2 regions of the Pandoraea sp. CB10b_02 genome follow, and region 2 is predicted to be linked to the other one. Evidence: predicted binding sites of a transcription regulator. Region 2 holds the regulator's gene; the other holds the start of a gene.
What was found. Region 2 encodes sigma-54, which starts transcription at its own class of promoters, with help from an activator protein. Its sites were predicted from a motif close to TGGCANGNAANCTGCTTT; they were not measured.

Region 1: a site for sigma-54 is predicted at 4,570-4,587, ahead of glnA (type I glutamate--ammonia ligase). Genes of this name have one in related genera too.

The regions. Positions count from the first base shown of each region.
Region 1 is NZ_NJGW02000009.1:197,663-204,169, forward strand. Features, by position in the region: gene ntrC (nitrogen regulation protein NR(I)) at 45-1,619, opposite strand; gene glnL (nitrogen regulation protein NR(II)) at 1,682-2,788, opposite strand; gene glnA (type I glutamate--ammonia ligase) at 3,059-4,474, opposite strand; gene CDN36_RS12255 (rhodanese-like domain-containing protein) at 5,091-5,558, shown strand; gene CDN36_RS12260 (LysE family translocator) at 5,648-6,265, shown strand.
Region 2 is NZ_NJGW02000004.1:106,996-117,355, reverse strand. Features, by position in the region: gene rapZ (RNase adapter RapZ) at 1-333, opposite strand, end outside; gene CDN36_RS05625 (PsiF family protein) at 702-1,028, opposite strand; gene hprK (HPr(Ser) kinase/phosphatase) at 1,161-2,126, opposite strand; gene ptsN (PTS IIA-like nitrogen regulatory protein PtsN) at 2,183-2,638, opposite strand; gene hpf (ribosome hibernation-promoting factor, HPF/YfiA family) at 2,865-3,218, opposite strand; gene CDN36_RS05605 (RNA polymerase factor sigma-54) at 3,361-4,848, opposite strand; gene lptB (LPS export ABC transporter ATP-binding protein) at 4,943-5,713, opposite strand; gene lptA (lipopolysaccharide transport periplasmic protein LptA) at 5,736-6,452, opposite strand; gene lptC (LPS export ABC transporter periplasmic protein LptC) at 6,449-7,108, opposite strand; gene CDN36_RS05585 (KdsC family phosphatase) at 7,133-7,696, opposite strand; gene CDN36_RS05580 (KpsF/GutQ family sugar-phosphate isomerase) at 7,728-8,708, opposite strand; gene CDN36_RS05575 (monovalent cation:proton antiporter family protein) at 8,913-10,360, shown strand, end outside.

The DNA of each region.
Region 1 (6,507 bases), on a different contig from region 2:
CTCGTCGTTGATTGGTGAAACGAGGGAGCCTACCGCGATTGCCCTCAGCTTTCCAGTCCCAGCTCCTGAATCTTTCGGGTGATGGTGTTGCGGCCGATGCCCAGACGGCTGGCCGCTTCGACCTTGCGCCCGCGCGTGAAGTCGAGGGCTTCGTTGATCAGCGCCGTCTCGAAACGGCGCGTGAGCTGGTCCATGACATCGGGCGACGCCGAGCGCAGCAGGCGTGCCACCTCGCGGCGCAGAATGGGCTCCCAGCTCTCGCCGGCAGCCGTCTCCCCCGTTGCCGCGAGCGCGCCGCTGCCCGACGGCATACCGCCGGAGGGCGGCGCCCCGAACGACGAGGTCGGAACCACCGTGCCATAGCCGGAAGACGGCATCCCGGGCGCGGCGCTCGCCGGCGAGGCGCCGGCGGTGTAGGTCGGCACCGGATTGGCCGCGCCGGCGGGCGCTGGCGTCGATGCGGGCGCCAGCGACTGGAATTCCGGCGGCAAGTCCTTGATCTCGACGGTCTGCGCGGGCGCCATGACCGTGAGCCAGTTACTCAGGTTCTCCAGTTGCCGCACGTTGCCCGGAAACGGGAAGCGCGTGAGATGCGCCAACGCCGCCTCGCTGATGCGCTTGGTCTCCACGCCAAGCTCGCGCGCACTCTTTTGCAGGAAGTGCCGCACGAGCAGCGGAATGTCCTCGCTACGCTCGCGCAGCGACGGCAGGCGCAGGCGAATCACGTTCAGGCGGTGATACAGGTCTTCGCGGAACAGCCCCTGGCGCACCCGGTCTTCGAGGTTCTGGTGCGTGGCGGCAATCACGCGCACGTTCGCCTTGATCGGGCTGTGGCCGCCCACGCGGTAGTAGTTACCGTCCGAGAGTACGCGCAGCAAACGCGTTTGCAGATCGAGCGGCATGTCGCCGATTTCGTCGAGGAACAACGTGCCGCTTTCGGCCTGTTCGAAGCGCCCGCGGCGCGTGGCCTGGGCGCCGGTAAACGCGCCGCGCTCATGACCGAACAATTCGGATTCCAACAAATCCTTTGGAATCGCGGCGGTATTGAGTGCAATGAACGGGCCCGACGCACGCGGCGAATGGCGATGCAGCGCGCGCGCGACGAGTTCCTTGCCGGAGCCGGACTCGCCGGTGATGAGCACGGTCGCGCTCGAATGGGACAACCGGCCGATGGCCCGGAACACATCCTGCATCGCGCTCGCCTGCCCGAGGATTTCGGGCTCTTCGGTCATGCGTTCGTCGTCGGTCGCCTCGCGCAGGCTCTCCTCCACGGCACGCAGAATCAGCTCGACCGCGCGGTCCACGTCGAACGGCTTGGCGAGATACTCGAAGGCGCCGCCTTGAAACGCCGCGACCGCACTGTCCAGATCCGAGAAGGCCGTCATGATGATGACCGGCAACCCCGGGTGGCGCTGCTTGGCCGCCTGCAGCAATTCGAGGCCGGAGCCGCCCGCCATGCGGATGTCCGAGACCAGCACTTGCGGCGAGTCGTGTTCGAGCGCCGCGCTCGCTTCGCGCGGTCCCGTAAAGCTGCGTACCGGCAAGTTGGCGCGCGTGAGCGCCTTTTCCAGCACCCATCGAATCGATTGGTCGTCGTCTACTATCCAGATCGGCTTCATTGTTCACCGTGTAACGTCTATGCCCGGCCGCAGTGACTACGGCCGACGGCGTAAGGGCCGCATCAGCCCAGGGGCAGCAGGATTCGGAAATCCGTCCGTCCAGGCCGGCTTTCGCATTCGATCAGACCGTCGTGGCGCTGCACGAATGACTGCGCCAGCGTGAGTCCGAGGCCGCTTCCGCCATCGCGTCCGGAGACGAGCGGATAGAAGATGCGGTCACGAATGTCGGCGGGAATGCCGGGCCCGTTGTCGATCACATGCAATTCCAATGCCAGCTTGTGCAGTCGTTTGGCAATCGTGATCTTTCGCGCCACTCGTGTACGCAGCACGATGCGTGCGTCGCCCCTCGCGATCTGCTCGCGCAGCGCCTCGGCGCCGTTGCGCACGATGTTGAGCAGCGCCTGTATGAGTTGCTCCTTGTCGCCCCGGAAGTCGGGCAGGCTCACGTCGTAGTCGCGCTCGATCGACAGGCCCTGCGGAAACTCGGCCAGCACCACCGAACGCACGCGCTCGCACACCTCGTGGATGTTCACGTCCGTGGCGATGTACGGATGCCGGTGCGGCTCGAGCAGGCGATCGACGAGCGTCTGCAGCCTGTCGGACTCCTTGATGATGACCTGCGTGTACTCGCGCAGCTCGCGCTGCTCGAGCTCGAACTCGAGCAGTTGTGCGGCGCCACGGATGCCGCCCAGCGGGTTCTTGATCTCGTGCGCCAGATTGCGAATGAGCTGCTTGTTCATCAAGGCCTGATCGATGATGCGCTCCTCACGCTCGTTCTTGAGCTTCTGCTCGTTCTCGATGAGCTCCACGATCACGAAGTCAGGCGCCGCTTCCGGTGCGGCCACGATCGCGTGCGTGTGCAGCGGCTCCTGCGCGGTGCGTTCGAGCACCAGATCGAGGCGCGTCGACTGGAAGTGATTGCCGATGAGCTCGGACATCGTCGACGCGAGCACGTCGCCGTTGGTGAACACGTCGTTCCACGTCATCTGCGAGAGCGAGCGGCGCGAGAGCGCGAGCAGCGCTTCGGCCGCCGGATTGGCGAAGACGACGCGCAGCGTGTACTTCTCCAGCACCAGCAGCACGGTGGGCAAGGCTTCGAGGCCGGGGAGCATGCCGGTCGCCGCGAGGCGCGCTTCCCACAGCTCGGCGGCGTCTGCCGCCGCGCGCAGATCGGTCGTCTCGGGGGACGCACCCGCCGCCCCGGCGAGCGCGGAGTCGTCGGACGCCGACGGCGAGCCGTTCCCGGCCGTTCCCTTCGCAGCAGCGCGAACACTTTTCATCAGGGATCCAGGCGATAGGTTCATGAAGGGCTACATGGTCTATAACGCGCCGCAGACAAAAAAGGGGGACGGCCGCGGCCATCCCCCCGTGCTTGTCGAGCATGACGGTCGGCCGCTGGCGTTCCGTCATGCCGGCGCATTCCCTGCGCGGCGATTCGCTTACAGCGAGTAGTACAGTTCGAACTCGAGCGGGTGCGTGGTCATGGCCACACGACGCGCTTCGTCCGTCTTCAACGCGATGTACGAATCGAGCATGCCGTCGGTGAACACACCGCCTCGGGTCAGGAATTCGCGGTCTTCGTTCAGGTACTCCAGCGCCTGCTCGAGGCTCGAGCACACGGTCGGGATCTTGGCATCCTCTTCCGGCGGCAGGTCGTACAGGTTCTTGTCGGCAGCCTCGCCCGGGTGGATCTTGTTCTGCACGCCGTCCAGGCCGGCCATGAGCATGGCGGCAAAGGCCAGGTACGGGTTGGCCATCGGATCCGGGAAGCGCGCCTCGATGCGGCGGCCCTTCGGGTTGGCAACGTAAGGAATGCGGATCGAGGCCGAACGGTTGCGGGCCGAATAGGCCAGCTTCACGGGCGCTTCGAAGTGCGGCACGAGGCGCTTGTACGAGTTCGTCGACGGGTTCGTGATCGCGTTGAGCGCGCGGGCGTGCTTGATGATGCCGCCGATGTAGTACAGCGCGAACTCCGACAGGCCGCCGTAGCCGTTACCGGCGAACAGGTTCTGACCATCCTTCCAGATCGACTGGTGGATGTGCATGCCCGAGCCGTTGTCGCCCACGACCGGCTTCGGCATGAACGTGGCCGTCTTGCCGTAGCTGTGCGCCACGTTGTGCACGACGTACTTCAGGATCTGCGTCCAGTCGGCGCGCTGAACCAGCGTCGAGAACTTCGTGCCGATTTCGTTCTGGCCCTGACCCGCCACTTCGTGGTGGTGCACCTCGACCGGCACGCCCAGTTGCTCGAGCAGCAGGCACATTTCCGAGCGCATGTCCTGGAACGTGTCGACCGGCGCCACCGGGAAGTAGCCGCCCTTCGTGCCCGGACGGTGGCCGGTGTTGCCACCGTCGAATTCCTTCGACGACGACCACGGCGCTTCTTCCGAGTTGATCTTCACGAACGTGCCCGACATGTCCGTGTTCCACTGGACCGAGTCGAAAATGAAGAACTCCGGCTCCGGACCAAAGAAGGCGGTGTCGCCCAGCCCCGTGCTCTTCAGGTAGGCTTCGGCGCGCTTGGCGATGGAGCGCGGATCGCGGTCGTAGCCCTTGCCGTCGGCCGGCTCGATCACGTCGCAGGTCAGCACCAGGGTGCTTTCTTCGTAGAACGGGTCGATATAGGCAGTGTTGGCGTCCGGCACCAGCAGCATGTCCGAGGCTTCGATACCCTTCCAACCGGCGATCGACGAACCGTCGAACGCGTGGCCGCTCTCGAACTTGTCGGCGTCGAAGTGCGACACCGGCACCGAGACGTGTTGCTCCTTGCCGCGCGTATCGGTAAAGCGGAAGTCGACGAACTTGACGTCTTCTTCCTTGACCAGATTCATCACATCTGCCACAGATTTGCTCATGCTATCTCCCGAAAGATTCAATCTGGCGCTGCTGGCGCTCGTCGCCCGCATCGCCGCACCCTCTTAACGAACTCCGTGTTCGGATTCGCCAGTGATAAGCAGGAAGCGTGCCACCCCCTCACCTCTGACCGGATGTCCGGTTCGCCGCGCGCCGTCCCCCTGATTTCTAAAGGAATAACCGGGCGAGGGCGCGCTCGCCCGAATTCCCTGCTCGCGGACCGGCATTCCCCACTTTGGTGCATTTCCGGTTCCCACATCCCCAATATGGGGCATATTGCGATTATGCACCTTTTTAGTGCTGCCAGACGACATTCGCGACCCGTCATCGTGCATTGCGACGCACCGCTTTGATGCCTTCGTCCTGAAACGCCGTCGTGTCGAAACGCGGGCCGAGCCCGTCCGCGGTGCGCCGTATCTGGCATATCCGCCGTCCGCCGTATCCGACGCTCGGACGTATCGGACGTATCGGACGTATCGGACGTATCGGACGTCCTCGGCACGTAGCGGACGGCCTCGTGACGTATCGGGAGACGACCGGATGTCACGCAAAGCGCATCTCGCTGCGAGGGCACGCTAGAATGCAGGACAAACCATCGACCAACGAGATCACAGCAATATGACAAGCGCCAAAGCCATTCTCGAGCAAGCCGCCCAACGCCGCGCCAGCGGCCAGCTCGCCTACGCGGGTGCCGTGACGCCGGAAGAGGCGCTGGCCCTGCTCAACGCCGATCCCAACGTGCGTCTGATCGACGTTCGCACGCGCGCCGAACTCGACTGGGTCGGCCGCCCGCAAGTCCCCGACGGCCAGTACGCCAACGTCGAATGGGTGCGTTACCCGGGTGGCGTGCCCAATGAGCATTTCCTCGAGCAACTCGCGTCGCAGGCACAGGACAAGAACACGCCGCTGCTGTTCCTGTGCCGCAGCGCTGCGCGCTCGAAGGCCGCGGCGAAGGTGGCTTACGAAGCGGGCTACACGCAGTCGTTCGACATTCTCGAGGGCTTCGAAGGCGACAAGGACAGCGCCGGACACCGCAAGCAAGTGAGCGGGTGGTGCTTCCGCGGTCTGCCGTGGATCGGGGCCTGAGGCGAAACGGATCGATGTGAGCATCGAGCGCACGGCGCGGCCGCGCTCTCGTGCATGATGACTTGTCGTCGAAGCGAGGAGACGCGCTGATGGACTGGACACATTTGCTGACTTTTGCGCTGGCCCTGCTCGTGGGCGCCGGCACCCCGGGGCCCGGCATTGCCGCGATCGTCGCGCGCGTGCTCGGGCGCGGCACGCAGGGCGCCATCGCCTTCACGGCCGGCGTGGCGATCGGAGATGTCGTGTGGCTCACGCTCGCGGTGCTCGGCGTCGCTGCGCTGGCACACACGTTCTCGGGCGTATTCCTCGCGATCAAGTACGCGGGGGCGGCGTATCTGCTCTATCTCGCATGGAAGATGTGGCACGCCCCGGCGATTGCGCCGACCGAGCCGATGGCCGCCGTGCCGCGCGAACGATCGTGGCGCCTCTTTCTCGGCGGCCTGTCGGTCACGATGGGCAATCCGAAAGTGGTCGTGTTCTATTTCGCGCTGCTGCCCAACCTGCTGGATCTCCAGCGCGTGACGGCGCTCGGTTATCTCGAAGTCGTCGGCGTCACGTTGGCGGTGCTCACGCTCGTGTTCGGCACCTATATCGTGCTCGCCGCCCGGGCGCGACGCCTGCTCAGTTCGGCACGCGCGGTGCGACGCCTGAACCGCGCCACCGGCACGGTCATGGCCGGCGCGGCCGTCGCCATTGCGACACGCTGAGTATCGCGCATCTGTCTCAGCCCGGCCGGCCACGTACCGACGCCACCTTCGGGTGGCGTTTTCGTGTCGGCTTCGGGTTGCCGCGAGCGCAATGTCCGTCCGGCTCGGCCGCCTTCCCGACCGCCCCCCCGCCTTCCCCCGCCTTCCCCCGCCTTCCCCCGCCTTCCGGTGGGCGCCCACTCGATAGCCGCGCCTCGATTGTTGCGATTCGCGTAATTATTTATTGGCTCAATTGCCGTTTT
Region 2 (10,360 bases):
GTTGTCGCCCACCGAGAGCGGATGGCGGCGGCGTGTCTCGGAGAAGCGCTGCACCAGGGTTTGCGTGTTGGCGTTGAGGAACAGCACGCGCACATCGTGGCCGAAGCGGCGCAGACCGCCGATGATCGGCGGCAGATCGGCAAGCGAGCCGCCGCTGCGCGCGTCGATGGCGACGGCAAGCCGCGTGTAATTCTGCGTTTCGAGATATTCGGCAAGCTCAGGCAGAAATCGCGACGGCAGGTTGTCGACGCAGTAATACCCGGCGTCCTCGAGGACATTCAGGGCGAGCGACTTGCCGGAGCCCGATACACCGGTAATGAGTACGATCTTCATGACATTTCCCGAATACAACCATCATGGTAAGCGATTGTGTCTCACGGGTGTCGAGCGGCGGGCTGTCCGGGCGTTGCGCTCTCCTCGGCAATGCTCGGCAATTCACGGCAAAGGTACGCAATTCCAGGAGTTTCCGGCCGCTCCGGCCCGTTTAGGCCCGTTTAGGCCCTTTCCAGCCTCGCCGCCATTCCAGCCATTTCCAGCCCTTTTCAGCCCTTTTCAGCCGTTTTCAGCCGTTTTCGTCCGTTTTCGAACCTTCCGGCCCTTCCGGCCACTTCCCCGCGACCACGGGGTGATTCCGACTGCGCTTCGCAAACGAAAACGGCGCCCGGAAGGGGCGCCGTTCGGCGTAGATTGGCGTCGATGCCTCAGGCGGCCGGCTTGTTCGACAGACAGGACTTCATGAACGCCTTGCGGTCGTCGCCCTTCTTGTCGCCCGCTTGCGCGTTGCAGGTCTTCATCTTCTCCTGCTGCGTTTGCTTGGCGGACGCGGCCGGCTTGTTCGACAGGCATTGCTTCATGAACGCCTTGCGATCGTCGCCCTTCTTGTCGCCGGCCTGCGCGTTGCACGCGGTCATCTTGTTTTGCTGTGCGTTGGCCTTCGGGGCTGCCTCGGGCGCGGCGGCGCTTTGGGCGAACACGGGCGACGCGAGCAGCGGGGATACCAGGAGCAGTGCAGCGAATGCTTTCTTCATGATCGTCTCTCCATTAAGGTCGACACGCACGGGGAAGAACCGCGTGGCGATTACAACATGAAAGAAAACGCGCCGCAATCGCGCTGCGTTGACAGAAAACCGCATGCAATGCGGTAAACCCGGAGACGCGGCTCAGAGCAGTTTGCCCTGCATCCCGTCGGGATCCTGCATGGCCTGGCGCTGGCGCTCCATGAAGTCCTTGAGCGTGTCGATGCCGCGCAGTTGCAGGATCGTGTTGCGCACGGCGGCCTCCACCAGCACGGCGAGGTTTCGCCCGGCGGCCACTTGCAGGATCACCTTGTTGATGGGCAAGCCGAGGACATCCACCGTCTGCGCTTCGAGCGGCAGGCGCTGGAATTCGCCGTCAGGGCGGCGCACCAGTTGCACGATCAGCTTGAGCTTCATTTTCCGGCGCACGGCCGTCTCGCCGAAGATGGTCTTGATGTCGAGCAGGCCCAGCCCGCGCACTTCCAGCAGGTTTTGCAGCAGTGGGGGGCAGCGCCCTTCCACGAAATCGGGGCCCAGCCGCACGAAATCGACCGCATCGTCGGCGACCAGGCCGTGGCCGCGGCTGATCAATTCCAGACCGAGTTCGCTCTTGCCCAGCCCGGAGTCGCCGGTGAGGAGCACGCCCATGCCCAAAATGTCGATAAAAACGCCGTGCATCGTGCATCGCGGGGCGAACACGCGCGAAATGTACAGCCGCAGGCTGTCGATAACCGATGCGGTGGAGAGCGGGGTGGTGAACAGCGGTGTGGACGACCGGGTGCAGCGCAGCACCAGATCGGGCGGCGCCTCCAGTCCGTCGGCGACGACCAGGAACGGCGGCTCCAGGGCGATGACCTCGCCCATGTGGCGCTTGCGGTTCTCATCGCTCAGGCGCTGGTAATAGCGCAGTTCCGCCTCGCCGAGCACCTGAATGCGGTTCGGGTGGATGAGGTTCAGGTGACCCACGAGGTCGGCGCTGGAGGTGGCGGTGGCCACGCTCTCGGGCGTGAACCCGCGCTCCCAGCCCTCGTGGCCGGTGAGCCACGACAGACGCAGCGTCGCGGCGTTGTCATCGAAAATGCTTTGCGCGTTGATGCCGGTCAGTTCCACCGCGTCGCCTCGTTCGGTTGAGTATGGGAGCTACGGGACTCGAAGTTGGCGGCGGCTCAGGGCTGCCAGTTCGCCAGGGCCGTGTGAACGTCGTCGGCGCTGGGCGCGTTGCTCAATGTCTCGCGCATCAAGCGATCGGAGAGCAACTGCGCGATTTCGGACAGAATCTCGAGATGCTGCTGCGTGGCCTGTTCCGGCACGAGCAGGAAAAACAGCAGGGAGACGGGCTGGCCGTCGGGCGCCTCGAACGGAATCGGGTCGTCCAGACGCACGAAAGCCGCCATCGGATGCTTGAGTCCCTTAATGCGGCCATGCGGGATCGCCACGCCTTCGCCGAGCCCGGTCGAACCCAGGCGCTCGCGCGCGAACAGGTCGTCGGTGACGAGCGCGCGCGACAGTCCGGCGTTGTTCTCGAACAGGAGCCCGGCTTGCTCGAAGACACGCTTCTTGCTGGTGACGGACAGTCCAAGCAGGATATTGGACGCAGGTAAGAGTTTGACTAAACGGTTCATCTTGTAATGCGGGCGAACGCGTAGTCGCCCTCCAACCCCCGATTGACCTCGCATTATAGACCACCCGTAGGCGCGTCAGCCGAGACGCGTCGCCCCATACAAAAGGGGCCGTTCAACGGCCCCGCGGTGGGTGATGCCAGACTTATGACAGACGTAGATTCGCTCGTGTGGTTCCGTGCGGGCTTGCGTCAGTGACAGTCGATGCGACTACCTCGCCGGAAAGGAATTATTGGAGCGGTTCCGCCTCGGGCGGCTGTTGATGCTTGAGGGCTTCGCGACCATGATTCTGCACCTTGTCCTTGTACTGCATTACCTTGCGGTCGAGCATGTCGATCAGCTTGTCGATGGCGGCATACATATTTTCGTCACACTTTTCGACGAAAATTTCCTTGCCCTTGAGATACACGGTGACGCTGGCGATCTGGCGTCCGGCCTTCTCCTTGGTCTTATCGACAGAGAGGATCACCTCGGCGCCGATGAGCTGGTCGAAGTGCCGCAACACGCGTTCAAGCTTGTTGACGACGAATTCGCGCAGGGACGGCGTGAGCTCGAGATGGTGTCCACTGATCTTCAGATTCATAGCTGCTCTCCTTGCTGAAATGCCGAAGTGCAGGCCGCGTCATGAGCGGCGCTGGCTAGCGGGAGTGCGAGCCATTGACGTGACGCAATGTCGCACTGCGGCGTGATGCCCCAGCGAGCCAACATGGCGCACCAGGACTGTCCTACAAAGATTTGCGCAAGTTCACTGCGGGGATTCGCATGGCCTCGCGGTACTTCGCGACGGTGCGCCGCGCAACCACGAATCCTTGCTCTGCCAGCAGCTCCGCGATACGACTGTCGGAAAGGGGGCTTTGGGGGTCTTCTGCTCCTATCAGTTGCTTGATGAGGGCGCGGATGGCTGTCGACGACGCAGCCCCTCCGGCTTCGGTGGCCACATGCGACCCGAAGAAGTACTTGAGCTCGAAGGTTCCAAATGGAGTGAGCATGTACTTACTCGTAGTCACGCGTGAAATCGTGGATTCATGTAAACCCAGCGTATCAGCAATCTCACGTAAAACCAAGGGCCGCATGCCGATTTCGCCATGCGTGAAGAAGTTCTTTTGACGCTCGACAATGGCCTGCGCCACACGCAGGATCGTGTCGAACCGCTGCTGGATGTTCTTGATCAGCCAGCGCGCCTCCTGGAGCTGCTGCTGGAGATTGCCGGTGCCCGGGTCGTTGCGGTTGTTGCGCAGGATGCGCGCGTACATCTCGTTGATGCGCAGGCGCGGCATGACTTCCGGGTTGAGCTCGGCGCTCCAGCCGCTGCCCTGCCTGCGCACCAGTACGTCCGGCACGACGTAATCGGCGGGCGGCGAGCCGTAGGCGGCGCCCGGGAACGGGTCGAGCGAGCGGATCAGCTGGTGCGCGGCGCGCAGTGCGTCTTCGCTCACGCCGAGCAGGCGGCGCAGCCGCGTGTAATCGCGTGCCGCGAGCAATTCCAGGTGATCGCAGACGATGCGCAGCGAAAGCGTGCGAACGCCGCTCGCGGGCAGCCGCTGCAGTTGCAGACGCAGGCATTCGGCCGGATTGCGGGCGCCCACGCCCGCCGGATCGAAGCTCTGCAGCAGCGCGAGGGCGGCGTTGATCTCCTCGGTCTCGAGCGCCAGCTCTTCGGGCATTTCCGCCTGAATTTCGTCGAGCGTGGTGCCGAGATAGCCGTCTTCGTCGAGCGATTCGATAAGGAATTCGACCAGCGCGCGATCGCGCGGGCTGGCCTTGGTCACGCGCAACTGGGCGAGCAGGTGCTCGCGAAGGTTGGGATGATCGACGTGCAGCTGGGGGCGAGCGTTGTCGTCGTCGTCCGAAGCGCTGCCCGTCCGGGCGAAATCGTTCAGGCTCCAGTCGCTGCCGTTATCGCTCGCCCCGTCCTCGAAGCGGGTTTCGCCGTCGAGTTCGCGGGCGTCGTCGTGGCCGTTGGCGGTGTCGGGGCCGTCGTTGCTGCTGCTCGCCGACGTGCTCCGTTCGTTGCGCAGCGACCCGTCCGTGCCCACGCGCACCGAGCCGGCGAGCCAGTCGTCTTCTCGCTCGAGCATCGGGTTCTGGGTAAGGGCGTGCTCGACTTCCTGCTGGAGTTCGAGCGTCGACAGTTGCAACAACCGAATCGATTGCTGCAACTGCGGCGTGAGGGTCAGGTGCTGCGAGGTGCGAAGTTGAAGAGTCGGTTTCATAGCGTGTCTCGCCTTCATTGTAGAGGCTTTGTCACGCCAACGGAACCGGCCCGGCGCCCTATCGGGGGCAGGGTTTACATGCGAAAAATTTCCTTTACATCCGGAAATTCTCGCCCAGATAGACGCGCCGCACGCTTTCGTCGGCCACGATCTGGTCGGGGGTGCCGGCAGCCAGCACGGAGCCTTCGCTGATGATGTAGGCGTGATCGCAGATGCCAAGCGTCTCGCGCACGTTGTGGTCGGTAATCAGGACACCGATGCCACGGTCTTTCAGAAAGCGCACAATGCGCTGGATTTCCAGCACGGCAATCGGATCGACGCCGGCGAAGGGTTCGTCGAGCAGGATGAACCGGGGCTGCGTGGCCAGCGCACGCGCGATTTCCACGCGACGGCGCTCGCCGCCCGAGAGCGACATTGCCGGGTTCTCGCGCAGATGGCTCACCTGCAGTTCGTCGAGCAGCGCCTCGATGCGGCGCTCGATCTCGTCGCGCTTGAGCGGCTTGCCGGCGGCATCGACCTGCAGTTCGAGCACGGCGCGGATGTTGTCCTCGACCGTGAGCTTGCGAAATACCGACGCTTCCTGCGGCAGGTACGACACGCCCATGCGGGCGCGCTCGTGGATCGGCAGTTCGCTGATGAGATTGCCGTCGAGCTGGATTTCGCCGTCGTCGGCGGGCACCAGCCCCACGATCATGTAGAACGAGGTGGTCTTGCCCGCACCGTTCGGCCCGAGCAAGCCGACGACCTCGCCGCTCTTCACGTCGAGCGAGACGTCCTTGACGACGGTACGCGCGCCGTACTGTTTCTTGAGCGAGCGCACGACGAGCGCGCTCGGCTTGCCCGACGGGCCGGCGCCCGGATTGATGCTGGAGGCGTTGCTGGCAGGATTACTCACGCGGATTCCCGATGCTTTTGGAGGGGGACAGCGGCGGCAGGTCGCCCTTGGGCGCCGCGGCGGGCTTGCTCGCCCCGCCCGGCTGCGCCTGGTTGGCCCCGGTGGCGTTGCGCGGCGCGAGCGTGGCGCGCACGCGGCCCTTCGGATTGTTGGCGTTGACCTGATCGGCGCCGCTGTTGGCGGTGTAGACCTCGTTGTAGGTGTCGTAGGTGATCACGCTGCCGTGAATCTCGTCGAGCACGCGCGTGCCGCCGGCCAGCCGCTTGAGCGTGGCCTGCGTGGTGAGCGTGGCGACTTCGGTCTTGCCGTTGTAATAGATCGTCTGGCCCCACCCGTCGATGTACTCGTCCACGCCGTCGCGCTTCTGGCGCATGTACGCGAGCGGGCCGCCCGGCTTGTAGAACGCCGTGGCGTACTGATAGCCCTCCGGATCCTGAGTCACTTCGACGCGATCGGCCTTGAGGAGAATCGTCCCCTTGGTCATCGTCACGTTGCCGGTGAAGATGTTGACCTGCTTGAGGTCGTCATAGCTCATGTGATCCGATTCGATGTTGAGCGGCTTGTCGCGGTCGGCACGCTCGGCGTGCGCGAGCGGCGCGCTCAGCGTGGCCAGTGCGCCGAAGACGGCGAGCGCTGCGAAGGCAGCGGCCACCGTGCGCAGCGCACGCAGCGATCGGGATGCAGGTCGCAGGTTGCGGCGATCGATCATGGGGTCTTGGGGCCCTGTTTGGTCTGGGGGGCCGCGCTCGGCGCGGCGGGCGGTGCCGGACGTTTGTTGCTCAGTTCCGCCGGCTGGATGGTGCCGTGGACGTTGCCGAGCAATTGTACGGCCCGCGTGATGTTATTGAAAATCATGCCGTCACCGTACATGACGGAGGCGCCGCGATAGAGCTGGACAGGCTTCTCCGTGCGCACGATGTCCTCGTTCACCAGCACCTGGAAATGCTCGGAGAGCGCGCGCATTTCGGGGTCGCGCGGTCCCGGCTGACGCACCACGACAGCGTTGTCGTACAGGTCGACGACCGACATGTCGGCATTGAGCGTGCCGCGCTTGCCCGTGGCCGTCACTTCCGGCTGGTCGGGGGTGAAGGCGCGCACCGCCGGCAGCGTCATGGCGGTGGTCTGGTCGTCCTCGAAGTGCGTCATGTGCACGGCGTTGACGCGGTACTGCGTCTGGCCGCTCGCCGAGAGCATGGAGATCACCATGTCATCGGCGTAGTAATCGGGGATGTGCTGCTTCACATACGGCGTGCGATCGGCGTTCGACGGCAGCGTGCGTTGCACGAGCCAGTACGTGCCGGCCGCGAGGCAGGCGAGCACGGCGATCGCGATCAGGGAGGCGGGCGAGACGCGTTGAATGGCCATGAGCGGGGCGGCTTCCTCGGGGCGTCAGGCCAGTGCTTCGGCAAGCAGGGCGTCGTAACGTCCCTGCGCGCGCAGGATGAAGTCGCACAGCTCGCGCACGGCGCCTTCGCCGCCGCGCGTGGCGCCGATCCAGTGGCAGCGCGCCTTCACTTCGACGTGGGCGTTCGCCGGGCAGGCCGCGAAGCCCACGCGCGTGAGCACGGGCAGATCGGGCCAGTCGTCGCCGATGTGCCCGCACGCCTCGGGGGCGGCCGACACCTTGGCGCAGAGGTCCTCGAACGCTTCGCGCTTGTCGTGCACGCCCTGGTATACATGTGCGACGCGCAGATCGGCCGCGCGCCTGGCGACGATATCGGACTGGCGCCCCGTGATGATCGCCGTGACGATGCCGGCCTCGGCGAGCAGCTTCAGGCCGTGACCGTCAAGCGAGTCGAACGTCTTGATGACTTCGCCGGCCGGGCCGTAACGCAGGCCGCCGTCGGTGAGCACGCCGTCGACGTCGAAGACCATCACGCGCACACGCGCGGCGCGCGCGCTCGCGTCGGCGACGTCGAAATGGGTGAACGGGGTGTGGCTGGGCTGACTCATCGGCAAGAACCAGGGGCTTGAGGGCGGGGACTCACACGACCTTCGCGGCGAACAGGTCGTGGACGTTCAGCGCACCGACGAGGCGGCCGTTCTCGGTGACGAGCAGTTGCGTGATGCCGAAGCGCTCCATCAACTCGGCCGCTTGCGCCGCGAGCTGGTCGGGGCCGATCGTGCGCGGGCCGGCCTTCATCACGTCGGCCAGCCTGAGCGTGCTGAAGTCCAGCGTGCGCTTGAACAGGCGGCGCAGGTCGCCGTCGGTGAAGATGCCCACGACCTGATCGTCGCCATCGACGATGGCCGTCATGCCGAGTCCCTTGGCGGTCATCTCGAGCAGCGCCTCGGACAGGCTCGCGTCCGAGCGCACGCGCGGGACGCGATCGCCGGTGCGCATCACGTCGCGCACGAAAGTGAGCAGGCGGCGTCCGAGCGCGCCGCCTGGGTGCGAGCGGGCGAAGTCTTCGGCGCCGAAGCCGCGTGCGTCGAGCAGGGTGACGGCCAATGCGTCGCCGAGCGCGAGGGCGGCCGTGGTGCTGGCAGTCGGCGCGAGGCCCAGCGGGCAGGCTTCCTTGTCGACGTGCGCATCCAGATGCACGTCCGAGAGCCGCCCCAGGCTCGACGCGGCGTTGCCCGTCATGGCGATGAGCTTCGCGCCAAGGCGCTTGATCGTCGGCAGAATGCTGACGATTTCGCCGGTCTCGCCGGAGTTGGAGAGCGCCACGACGACGTCGTCGGCCGTGATCATGCCGAGGTCGCCGTGGCTGGCTTCGGCAGGATGAACGAAGAATGCGGGCGTGCCGGTGCTGGCGAACGTGGCGGCCAGCTTGCGGCCGATGTGGCCCGACTTGCCCATCCCGGTGACGACGACGCGTCCGCGGCAGGCGAGCAGCAGCGAGACGGCTTCGAAGAAGCTATCGTCGAGGTGCGCGGAGACGCGTTCGATGGCGTCGGCTTCCGTGCGCAACACCTCCCGGGCAACCTCGAGCGCCCGGCCTGGATTGATTTTCGCTATCATGCGCGGAGTATATCAAAACGGATGCGGCGCCGAGGTGCAGCCGCGCCAGGCCTGGCCCCGCGCGCATCGGACAGGGCCCCGGCACGTTCGGATATTGCCTGGTTTCCCGATGGAGACCGCCGCCCGGACGCAAACTGGCACGGCACTTGCATGACATCCGGTCATGACAGTTTCGCGCTTCTCTCTGGAAATCCACCTTCGCTGATGGCATCGCCGCTCGAACTCACACTCGTCTTGCTGTTTGCCGCCTGTCTCGGGGTGGTGCTGTTCCGCATGCTTCATCTGCCGCCCATGCTCGGCTATCTGAGCGTCGGCATCGTGATCGGCCCGCACGCGCTCGGGCTGGCTGCCGACTCGCAGCGCGTGCAGTACCTCGCCGAATTCGGCGTTGTCTTCCTGATGTTCTCGATCGGCATCGAATTCTCGCTGCCCAAGCTCAAGAGCATGCGACGCATCGTGCTCGGCCTGGGCGTATCCCAGGTGCTGGGCACGCTGCTCATCGCGCTCGGCCTGGGCGCGCTCGTCAACCTGTTCTGGTCGTTCTCGTGGCAGGCATCGGTGGCGCTGGGCGGCGCTCTGGCAATGTCCTCCACCGCGATCGTCACCAAGATGCTCGCCGAGCGGCTCGAGCTGGAGACCGAGCACGGCCGCAACATCATGGGCGTGCTGCTGTTCCAGGACCTCGCGGTGGTGCCGCTGCTCATCGTGATCTCCGCGCTGGGCGGCAACTCGAAGGCGCTGGTCCTGGCGCTGTCGCTCGCGGCGCTCAAGATCACCGGCGCACTGGCGCTGCTGCTCTGGCTCGGACAGAAGCTCGTCGGCCGATGGTTTCACGTGGTCGCGGCGCGGCGCTCGCAGGAGCTGTTCATGCTCAACCTGCTCCTGCTCACGCTGGGGCTTGCCTACATTACCGAGCATCTCGGTCTGTCCATGGCGCTCGGCGCGTTCATCGCGGGCATGCTGATCGCCGAGACGCCGTACCGGCACCAGGTGGAAGACGACATCAAGCCGTTTCGCGACGTGCTGCTCGGCCTGTTCTTCATCACCACGGGCATGCTGCTCGATCCCGCGATCGTGATGAAGCAGCCGCTGCTCGTGCTGCTTTTCTTCGTCGGCCCGCTGCTCGTCAAGTTCACCCTCATCGCCGGTCTCGCGCGCGTGTTCGGCAGTCCGCCGGGCACGGCGATCCGCACCGGCCTGGGCCTTGCGCAGGCCGGCGAGTTCGGCTTCGTGCTGCTCAATCTGGTGATCGACCGCGAACTGCTGGACCCGTCGCTGTCGCAGGCGGTGCTCGCGGGCATGCTACTGTCGATGCTCTGCGCGCCCTTCCTGATCATCAACGCCGATCGCATCGCGCTGCGCTTCGTCGCCAACGAATGGATGATGCAGTCGCTGCAGATGACCCGCATCGCCACGCAAAGCATCAAGACCTCGGGCCATGTCATCATCTGCGGCTATGGCCGATGCGGGCAGAACCTCGCGCGCATGCTCGAGCAGGAGGGCATTGGCTATGTGGCGCTCGACCTCGATCCCGACCGCGTGATGGAGGCGGCGCGCTCCGGCGAGACGGTCGTGTTCGGTGACGCGGCCCGGCGCGAGGCGCTGGTCGCCGCGGGCATCCACCGCGCCGCGGGTATCGTGGTGACATACGA